DNA from 2 places in the Staphylococcus sp. AS1337 genome. Region 1 is predicted to be linked to the other one. Evidence: predicted binding sites of a transcription regulator. Region 1 holds the regulator's gene; the other holds the start of a gene.
What was found. Region 1 encodes Rex, which represses fermentation and respiration genes when NADH is low (regulators of the CRP and FNR family bind a similar motif). Its sites were predicted from a motif close to TTGTGAAATATTTCACAA; they were not measured.
Positions count from the first base shown of each region.

Region 1 (5,613 bases):
AAGCATAGCTATGAATTCAATCATTTTTATTTTAATTATTATGTTGTCTAATTGACTAAGTGAAGTTCACTTGCAGACTCAATCTCAACTATTACTATTAATTAAGCTTTTTGAATTGTGATTGTCCATGATGCATCATCTAATTGTTCATAATTAGTAACTGGATAGCCTTGCTCAGCTGCCCAATTTGGTAAAGCTTCAGTTGCTTGAGTACAATCAAAATCTATTTTTAATTCATCACCATTATCTAACGTATTCATTTTCTTTTGTGCTTCTATTAACGGGAATGGACAAACCATTCCAACTGTACCTAACTCGTGTACCATAATTTGTGCCTCCTATATTAATTATATTGTTTGCGTTTGTGACGTTACAGTTTCATTAGAAGTTTGCTTCTGCGCTTTTTTCATAGGTCTGATAAACACAAAATAACTCATTGTCCAAGCTCCTAAGATCATTGAAGCAAGTGCAATCCAACCTTTCCATGACATCGTTGCTGTTTCTACTAGTCCATTTCCTATTGAACAACCACCTGCTACTGAAGCGCCAAATCCCATAAGCACGCCGCCAATAATACTGTTACGAATAGTTTTTGTATCTGGCAATCTCCATTTAAACTCTCTTGCCCCTTTAGCCGCAATATAAGATCCTAGGAATATTCCAAGAACTAAGAAGACACCCCAGTCTAATAATTTCAAATCACCAGTTACAAAAAACTGTACTAGATTCGCGGATGGTGTTGTAATACCTAGCCCATACATTCTTCCTGTCGACTCACTTACAGGCCATGCAATTAACGCGATGAGCCCTACTGCAATAGCAGCCACAAATGGGTGGTATTTTTTTTCAAATAAATAATGCCGCAAACCTGTGAATTTCTGTTTTAATTTAGGAACAGCAAATTTAGGTTTCGGTTTGCGTAAAGTTTTGACTACAAAAAATACTGTAATAAATGTAAGTAATGCTACCCAAATCCATGTCGGTATCCCTGTAGTTTGTGACATGCTTGTATTAACGTTTGTAGGCTTATTTAAACCATCCATTAATGGTAATAATAGACCATATTTCGTAGCTGCCGAAGTAAATGCATAGGCGATGAGTGCCATCCAACTGCCTATTAAACCTTCACCTGCTCTATACCATGTACCGGTAGCACATCCGCCAGCTAATATAATACCTAAACCAAATATAAATGAACCTATTACTGTTCCAATAATAGGATAAGTTGACTCAGGTATTTGTACTAAACCAGTAGAAGTCAAAATGAGCAATCCTATACTTTGAACTGTAATTGCTATAAGTAATGCATAAAACATTTTGTTACTCTTTTGAATATACATATCTCTAAATCCACCAGCCAGACAAAACCGTGTTCTTTGCATAACAAAGCCTAAAAGACTTCCCACAATAATGCCACTGATTATTAACCAAGTCATATTAATAACCTCTTTCCCGATAAAATCAATAAGATTAATAATATTAGAAATCGTATAAAATTTCAACCTTGCAACTCATAAATTTTTAATTTTCTACTAACTTATATAGTAACAGTATTTCCAAATTCAAATTAAACATCCATAAAAAAATAGTTTTTTATAAACACAGCACACTGAGTGTATTACTGTATCTATAAAAAACTAACTAATCATTTTTTATTTATTGCTATAATTTTTCATAAAAAATAATAGCGATTGTAATTCAATACCTAAATCAATATGATGAACTTGAACGTCTGATGGAGTTAGTACACGACTTGGTGTAAAGTTAAGTATCCCTTTAACACCTGAATCTACTAATACATCAGCTACGTTTTGAGCTGCTTCTTCAGGAGTAGTCAATATCACTACATCTATATCTTCTTGTGTTAATATTTCCTTTATTTTATCAAATGGACTTACTGTCACTTTACCTATTTGTGTCCCAATAACCTCTTCACGAATATCGAATGCTTCAGTTATAGTCATTTCATCATGTATTGAAAAGTTATATGTTAATAATGCTTTACCTAAGTTCCCTACACCTACAATTGCAATTTTAATCTCGTCATTTTCGCTTATTTCATTTTTAAAAAAATGTAATAAGCTATCAATATTATAGCCATAGCCTTTCTTGCCTAACTCGCCAAAATAAGAAAAATCTCTTCGAATCGTTGCAGAATCAATATTTAAGCCTTCGCTGATGGCTTTAGAATTAACTCTATCAATGCCTTTAGATTTTAATGTATTGACGAATCTATAATATAACGGTAAACGTTTCAATGTGGCACGAGGAATCTTTTCGCTTTGATTAGCCAAGATCATTTCCCCCTATTTCATTATCTGTTATTCATTAATCTTATAATCACTACAACATTATACATGACTGAATAATAAAAATAAACAATGATAGTTTTAACAACACGCTGAATACTGTAGAATGATAATGAATAGAGAGGTGCAAAATCAGATGATATTATTACAACTCAATGATTTAACTAAATCATTCGACGGCGAAGATATTTTTAATAATGTGGATTTTGAAGTTAAAACTGGTGAACGCATTGGTATTGTAGGTCGTAATGGCGCCGGAAAATCTACATTAATGAAAATAATTGCTGGTGTTGAAGATTATGATAGCGGTCATATTTCTAAGAGTAAAAATTTAAAACTTGGTTATTTAACACAGCAAATGACATTAAATACAGATCAAACTGTATTTGAAGAAATGTCTAAGCCGTTTGAGGCAATGAAAAATTTAGAACAAGAAATGAAATTGGAAACAGATTGGTTAGCACAACATGCAAATGAGTATGATACTGAGACATATAAATCTCATATCGATCGCTATGAAGCATTATCCAATCAATTTGAACAACAAGATGGCTATCAATATGAAAGCAAAATTAAAACAGTCTTACACGGATTGAATTTTAGTGAAGCGGATTTCGACCGACCTATCAACGACTTTAGCGGTGGTCAAAAAACAAGATTATCTTTGGCACAAATGTTATTAAGTGAACCTGATTTATTACTTTTAGACGAACCCACCAACCATTTAGATATGGAAACGACCCAATGGTTAGAAAGTTATTTAAATTACTTTAAAGGTGCCATCGTAATTATTAGTCATGATAGATATTTCTTAGATAAAATTGTGACTCAAATTTATGACGTTGCACTCGGTGATGTTCAACATTATGTAGGCAATTATGCTCAGTTTATTGATCAAAGAGATAAATATTATGAAAAACGTATGCAAGAATATGAGAATCAACAAGCTGAAATTAAACGATTAGAGACTTTTGTCGATAAAAATATTGCCCGCGCTTCAACTACAGGTATGGCTAAGAGCCGTAGGAAAATGTTGGAAAAGATTGAACGCATAAATAAACCTATGATTGATGCTAAAAGTGCCAACATTCAATTTGAATTTGATCGTAATACTGGTAATGATGTCTTCCATATAAAAAATTTAGAAATTGGCTATGAGTCTCCGATTACTAAAGGAATCACTTTTGAAGTAACAAAAGGAGATCATATTGCAATTATCGGACCTAATGGCATTGGGAAATCAACTTTAATAAAAACCATTGCCAATATACAAAATGCATTAAATGGGACAATCACTACCGGCGCCAACTTAAAAATTGGTTATTATGATCAAAAGCAAGCTGAATTTAAATCAAATAAAACAATACTTGATTACTTATGGGACCAATACCCTACTATGAATGAAAAAGACATTCGTGCTGTTTTAGGTCGTTTTCTATTTGTACAAGAAGACGTTAAAAAAATAATTAACGATCTATCGGGTGGCGAGAAGGCACGTTTACAGCTTGCCTTATTAATGCTTGAGCGAAACAATGTACTCATTTTAGATGAACCTACAAACCATTTAGATATAGATTCAAAAGAAATGTTAGAACAAGCTTTAGCAAACTTTAAAGGCACAATCCTATTTGTATCTCATGACCGTTATTTTATTAATGAATTAGCCAATAAAGTTTACGATTTAGATCCTGATGGTGGCACAATGTATCTAGGGAATTATCAATATTACATTGAAAAAACTGAGGAAAAAGCAGCATTAAAAGCAAAAGAAGAATTAGAAAATCCAACAGTAGATGATACGGTTATCAAACAAAATGACTCATATATTGATCAAAAGCAACAAAAACGTGAACAACGTCAAATCGAACGTCAAATTGAAACATGTGAATTAAATATAGAAACCTATGAAGAAGAAATAAATGATATTAATCATCAACTTACCTTGCCAGACGTATACTCTGATCCTGAAAAAGCAAACTCCTTAGCAATTTCAAAATCAGAAATCGAACAAAAACTAGAACAAGTCATGGCCGAATGGGCAGAATTACAAGAAAAGTTAATATAAATCCTAATTCAAAACAAAAGTTAAAGTAGAATTTTCTACTTTAACTTTTTTTCTTAGCATGAACTACACAATAACTATTCACATTATTCACCCTATAACAAAGGCTATCCACAAAGTTATCCTAGTTATCCACAAGTAAAAAGTAATCTTTTTTTCGTATAAAATTCAGATAATAGCTTATATCCACATATTTTACCCAAACTTATCCACAACTTGTGCACTATTTGTTGATAAGTACGCATGTTCTCTATTGACATTAGATTATTTTTTTCTTATGTAATATATTATCTCAGTTTGTTAAATTTTAGCGATAATGTCATAATTATCTCATAGCTATTTACATATTAATAAAGGGAGTAATACAACATGCCAACAATTTTTTGGTTCTTCATAGCTTTTCTTTTATTGGGTACTGCATTGATGATTATCTCGCCCATTATCGCCAACAAAAAACTTATGCACGATATCAAACCTTTATGGGCAAATAAACGTCCTTTAGAAAACTTTATTAGACCGAATCATACTTATCGTTATCAATTTGATACATATAAACACAAATTTAACAGTGCAACATTGACAGATGAAAAAACGTGGTCAGATTTAAATCTTGATAGCGTATTTCATAATATGAATTTTAACTTTACAGCTATTGGTGAAATGAGACTTTTTGCAACTTTAAAAAATATGTTTCAAGTAACAGACGCTAAACTTCTTTATAATTTTACAACTAACATAGATTTCAGAAATGAAATATCACTGTATTTAGCGCAAATCGGAAAAGCAATCTACCCTACTTTTCCAGATCAAATCTCATCGATTAAACGCAATAACTTTTTTATGCTTTGTACTTACTTACCATTAATTTTTATAATTCTATCCATTTTCACACCTAGTATTGGCATAACTTTAACTATTTTTTCCGCAATTTTTAATATGATGTTAAGTGGCTTCTTAAAAAAGACCTATGAACAAGATTTAAATTCAATGTTCTACACGTCAACGGTTATTAAAAAAACGTATGTCATCCAACAACACGAACTTGCACCTAATATAGATGTTGACTTTAAACATTTTATTACTGCACGCAAATTTAGTGGTTTGTTAGGTCGTGTGAACTCAAACGACGAAACATCTGTGTTTTCGTTATTATTCAAATTAATCTTTATGATGGATTACCATCTATTTCATTTAATTCAAAACAGTTTTAAAAAGTATGAAGATGAAGTAATGGCGTGTTAT
Region 1 is NZ_JBOIHZ010000008.1:16,335-21,947, reverse strand. Features, by position in the region: gene ACSUE0_RS11740 (sulfurtransferase TusA family protein) at 102-326, opposite strand; gene ACSUE0_RS11735 (YeeE/YedE family protein) at 348-1,436, opposite strand; gene ACSUE0_RS11730 (redox-sensing transcriptional repressor Rex) at 1,653-2,300, opposite strand; gene ACSUE0_RS11725 (ABC-F family ATP-binding cassette domain-containing protein) at 2,446-4,374, shown strand; gene ACSUE0_RS11720 (MutS-related protein) at 4,741-5,613, shown strand, end outside.

Region 2 (5,613 bases), on a different contig from region 1:
TTGGAAGTATTTTTGGTATAATAACACTGATTGGTATGTTGTTATTAACTGCACGACGTGTAACCAAAAAAAATATTAGAAGATTAAGCTCAGCATCTGATATTATTGTTAATTTCTTATTATTAGCGATTGTTTTTATGGGATGCTACGCAACACTAGTAACTAACGCAACGACACCCTCATTTGATTATAGAGAAACAATATCAGTTTGGTTTAGGCAATTATTTATATTTTCTCCAGATGCCGATTTGATGTTACAGGTGCCGCTAGCTTTTAAAATGCATATACTTTTAGGTTTTATTATTATGGCATTCTGGCCGTTTACTAGACTCGTGCATGTATGGAGTGTGCCACTCACATATGCAAGTCGTAGTTATATTATTTATCGTAAACATAAAGTTTGAATGGAGGCGATAAGTTGAATGCATTATCGTTAAGAGAAAGTATTAATTACCAATCAATATTAGACTCAATTCGAATCGAAGAAGGATTTGATTTTGCTGCAATCGCATTTTATGAACAAGAAAGTGATATTTCACCAATTAAATGGTGTTATGCCTCTGGAAATTTAAATAATCGTTATAAATTAATTGTACTACGCAAAGGAAAAGGGTTAGCAGGTAATGTGATGAAGACGGGTAAGCGTATGGTGATAGAAAATGTAGCGCAATTATTATCTTCACATGAACAACATAAATATCCTATCGTCCTTTGTGAGTTATTAACAGCGATGGTTGCAATACCATTATGGTATGAAAAGAAAGTTTATGGTGTTTTGCTACTAGGTCAGCGAAATCAACAACCTTTGCCCAAAACATATAAAAACATATCACTTAAAAGTAAATTGGGTATATTTAATGAAGAAGATTAGGTGATTATAATGGAAAGCAAGCAACAGCTAGATATGGAAGCATTATTAATGCAATACTTTAATAATACGAGTGAAAAAATTGTATTTGTCGATAATCGTGGCCAAGTGATTGCAATGAACCAGGCAGCAAGTGATATCATCTCATTGGATAATGACTATGAAGGCATGACAAATGTCATATGTAATCATTGTGATGGTTATACTAATGAATTCGATTTGCAATCATGTAGACATTGCTTTTTAGAAGCTGAAAATGTTGGGAATACAAGCTTTCAGGTATTTATGAAAACGACACGTGGTACAGTTGAGCCTTTTGCAGCTACCTATCAAACAATTGATGAATCCAAAGGAATTAAAGCGTTCACGTTACAAAATGTGTCACCTCAAATAGAAAGACATGATAAGATGTATCAAAGAAAAATGATGCAAAAAACAATTTCTGCTCAAGAAAACGAAAGAAAACGAATATCTAGAGAATTACATGACAGTGTAGTACAAGAAATGCTAAATATAGATGTTGAATTAAGATTATTAAAATATCAACAAGAAATAGAGCAGTTGGTTAATGGTTCTAAGCGTATAGAAGGATTGATGTCTAAATTAATTGATGATATACGTAATTTATCTGTAGAACTTAGACCATCTTCATTAGATGACTTAGGGTTAGACGCAGCCTTTAAGACATATTTTAAACAGGTAGAAGTAAATTATGGTATCAATATTATCTATCAATCTAATTTAACGATGCGTAGGTTTGATAATGAAATTGAAACTGTAGTTTATAGAATAGTACAAGAAGCTTTGTTTAACGCCATAAAATATGCAAACGTTGATACAATTGAAGTTGAGGTACAAGTTAGTCACGGTAAGCTAATTGCAGAAATTATAGATAGAGGCAATGGATTTATAAAGACAGACCAGCCAAAGGGAACTGGCTTGGGACTTTATGGTATGAACGAGCGTGCAGAACTTGTAAATGCTGAGATAAATATTGATACTCAAATAGGTCGAGGCACAATTGTTACATTAGAAGTTCCAATATAGGGAATAAGGAGACATTAATTTTGAGAATAGTTATCGCGGATGATCATGCAGTTGTGCGTACTGGATTTACAATGATATTAAATTATCAAGAAGATATGGAAGTCGTTGGGACTGCAGCCGATGGTATGGAAGCTTATCAAAAGGTGATGAAGTACAAGCCTGATGTACTAATTATGGACTTAAGTATGCCACCTGGCGAGTCAGGGCTTATAGCCACAAGTAAAATTACAGAAAGTTTTCCAGATACAAAAATACTAATATTAACAATGTATGATGATGAAGAATATTTATTTCACGTATTGAGAAACGGTGCTAAAGGATATATTTTAAAAAATGCCCCAGATGAACAATTGATACTAGCAATTAGAACAGTATTTAAAGGTGAAACATATGTTGATATGAAATTGACGACATCGTTAGTCAATGAATTCGTGAATAATTCAGGTAATGATAAGCAAACAACAACTGATCCTTATAAAATTTTATCAAAGCGTGAAATAGAGATATTACCGTTAATAGCAAAAGGTTATGGGAATAAAGATATCGCTGAGAAGTTATTTGTTTCTGTGAAAACAGTCGAGGCACATAAAACACATATCATGCAAAAATTAGAATTAAAATCAAAACCGGAATTAGTAGAATATGCCATGAAGAAAAAATTGATTGATTTTTAAAGTAGAACTTATATAAAAGAGCTAACTTAATTGCCTAAAATAATAAGGCATAGGTTAGCTCTTTCTTGTTGATTAGAACTTATTAAATAAAAGAAGGAATCGGTGAATAACTTAAATTTCAAAGCATATTTTTCTTATATAAAATCCGCTTAATTAAGTAGGGAAATTCCTCTATTTGATAAGGGATAATCCTTATGTTCATTTTTTCACAAAGGTTTTATAATAAAAATGTGGCCAGCATTATGCTATATAGAAACGTTTATACTTACTCATATTACACCGGTGCTAATATTTATAATTGTTATATAGAAATATAGCGCTTCAACTATATGCAAATACTGACCTAATTTATCAAAATAATTATAAATTGAAGGTGAAATGAATGAACAAAGCAAGTGGTGGTTTTCAACTAACATTGCAGTCTTTAAGTCTTGTTGTAGGGTTCATGGCATGGAGTATTATTGCGCCACTAATGCCTTTTATCTCTCAGGATGTACATATAACAAGCAGCCAACTTTCTATTATTTTAGCTATTCCTGTTATATTAGGTTCTATTTTAAGAGTGCCTTTTGGTTATTTAACAAATATTATTGGGGCGAAATGGGTATTCTTTTGTAGCTTTATTATATTATTATTTCCGATATACTTTCTAAGCCATGCACAATCACCTAAGATGTTAATGGCATCAGGTTTCTTTCTTGGCGTAGGTGGTGCTGTATTTTCAGTAGGTGTGACATCTATTCCTAAATATTTTCCAAAAGAGCGCGTAGGATTAGCAAATGGTATATATGGTATGGGAAATATAGGAACTGCCATATCTTCATTCTTAGCACCTCCGATTGCTGGTATTATAGGTTGGCAATCAACAGTTAGGGTTTATTTAATCGTCATAGTACTTTTTGCAATTTTTATGTTTTTGTTAGGTGACAGTAAAGAACCCAAAATTAAAGTGCCTTTAGTTAAACAATATAAAATATTGATGAAAGATTTAAGATTATATTATTTATCACTTTGGTATTTTATTACATTTGGTTCATTCGTAGCTTTTGGATTGTTTTTACCTAATTTCTTAGTGCAAAACTTTGGTATCAGTGAAGTTGATGCTGGTATAAGAGCAGGGGTGTTTATCGCATTAGCTACTTTTCTAAGACCTTTAGGTGGAGTGTTAGGTGATAAGTTTAATGCTGTAACTTTACTAATCTGTGATTTTATATTAATGATTATAGGAGCGATTACGTTAGGTCTATCAGATCATATCTTATTATTTACAATTGGATGTTTACTTATTAGTATGTGCGCAGGAGTCGGTAATGGCTTAATATTTAAGCTCGTACCAACTTATTTTGGAAAAGAGGCTGGATCAGCTAATGGTATCGTTTCGATGATGGGGGGGCTAGGTGGTTTCTTCCCACCATTAGTCATAGCTTATGTAACAAGTCTCACTGGAACAAGCCATTTCTCTTTTATCTTATTAGCTATATTCGGAGTGATTGCTTTAGTTACCATGATTCATATTATGAAACGTGAAAAATTAAATCCGACATTATAAAAAAGCTGAAGTTAGATAATTATCTAACTTCAGCTTTTAAATTTATCTTATAAAGATTTTCAGTAGCCAATAAAATGACTATATTAATCTATTTGAATATTTGATGCTGAGTGTTCCTCTTGGTCTTTTTTAGGTAGTGTTACGTTTAATATACCATTTTCAAACGATGCTTTAATAGCAGTTTCATCTATATTGTCAAAAGGATATTGACGTTTAACATCGCTATAAGTTCGTTCTTGATGAAGGATACGACCGTCTTCATCTTGTTCTTTAGTATCATTTGATTGCTTACCTTCAATTGTTAAAGTGTCATTTTCAAATTGTAAACTAATATTTTCTTTTTTAAAACCAGGGAGTTCAGCTTCGATTATGAAGGTATGATCTAACTCTCTTACATCTGATTTAATGCTTGAAGTTTCAGGAAAGTTTTCAAAAAATTGACGTCCAAAATCTCTAAATAACTCAGTTGGGTCACCTTCAAAAAATGGATTATTATACGGTTTTTTATCAAAAGCCATTATATCTCTCTCCTTAAATTTTTAGATTTAGTCGATTGAAATTTGTGTTTTTGTTTGCTTGATTGGCAGTTTTATAGTTAAGATGCCGTCATTCATAGATGCTTTTATTTTATTTGTGTCTATATGTTTAAAGATAAACTGTCTACTTTGTTTATTAGAATTGCGTTCGTTAATTAAATAAGTACCTTGCTGTTCTAAATTAGATGCACGTTTTGCTAGTATAGTTAATGTTTTATGTTCGAAATTAATAGTAATATCATCTTTTTGATAACCAGGAAGTTCAGCTTCAACTGTATAGCTATCTTGTGCTTGGTATACAGTTACTTTGAAATCGTGATGGTCTGAGACTAAACTTTCTAATAAATCTTTAGTAAGATTGTTAGCGCTTTGTATCATCTCTATTCACCTCTCCTTTTATCTTACAAATACAGTATAATACATTAGTCAAAGAAAGTCAAAGTCAAACTATGTATAAATAAAAAAGAGCTAAATATTAGTTTAATTGAGTTAATACCATTGGTGGGATTGTGACAGAGTGGGGGCGTAGTAAAAAGATTTAAGTAAGAGGCAAGTAAAGTCAAAAATAATAACATGAAAACTAGAACTTCTAACTTTAACTTTACCTCTAACAGATTAAATATCTTTAGAAAAATGTTTATTAACGAAGTGTTGTAATGTTTCTTTTAGATTAATAGCTTCATCTATGTCCATATCGAATTCGCTAAACACACGTTTTGATATTTTAGAGAGTGGTTCTTTAACATTTGCACCTTTTTCAGTAAGTGCAATCTGTAGGTTACGCTCATCATCAATTTCACGTGTTCTAGTTACATATCCTTTTTTCTCAAGTTTTTTAAGTAAAGGTGTAAGTGTCCCTGAATCTAAATAAACACGTTCGCCAAGCGTTTTAATGTTGAGTTTTTCATCTACCTTAATTGCAAGTAATACAATATAGCC
Region 2 is NZ_JBOIHZ010000010.1:76,015-81,627, reverse strand. Features, by position in the region: gene narI (respiratory nitrate reductase subunit gamma) at 1-404, shown strand, start outside; gene nreA (nitrate respiration regulation accessory nitrate sensor NreA) at 419-871, shown strand; gene ACSUE0_RS13085 (sensor histidine kinase) at 881-1,915, shown strand; gene nreC (nitrate respiration regulation response regulator NreC) at 1,936-2,589, shown strand; gene ACSUE0_RS13075 (nitrate/nitrite transporter) at 2,972-4,138, shown strand; gene ACSUE0_RS13070 (Hsp20/alpha crystallin family protein) at 4,222-4,656, opposite strand; gene ACSUE0_RS13065 (Hsp20 family protein) at 4,684-5,052, opposite strand; gene ACSUE0_RS13060 (MarR family winged helix-turn-helix transcriptional regulator) at 5,290-5,613, opposite strand, start outside.
Region 2: the regulator Rex is predicted to act here: its motif matches at 2,784-2,801, upstream of ACSUE0_RS13075 (nitrate/nitrite transporter).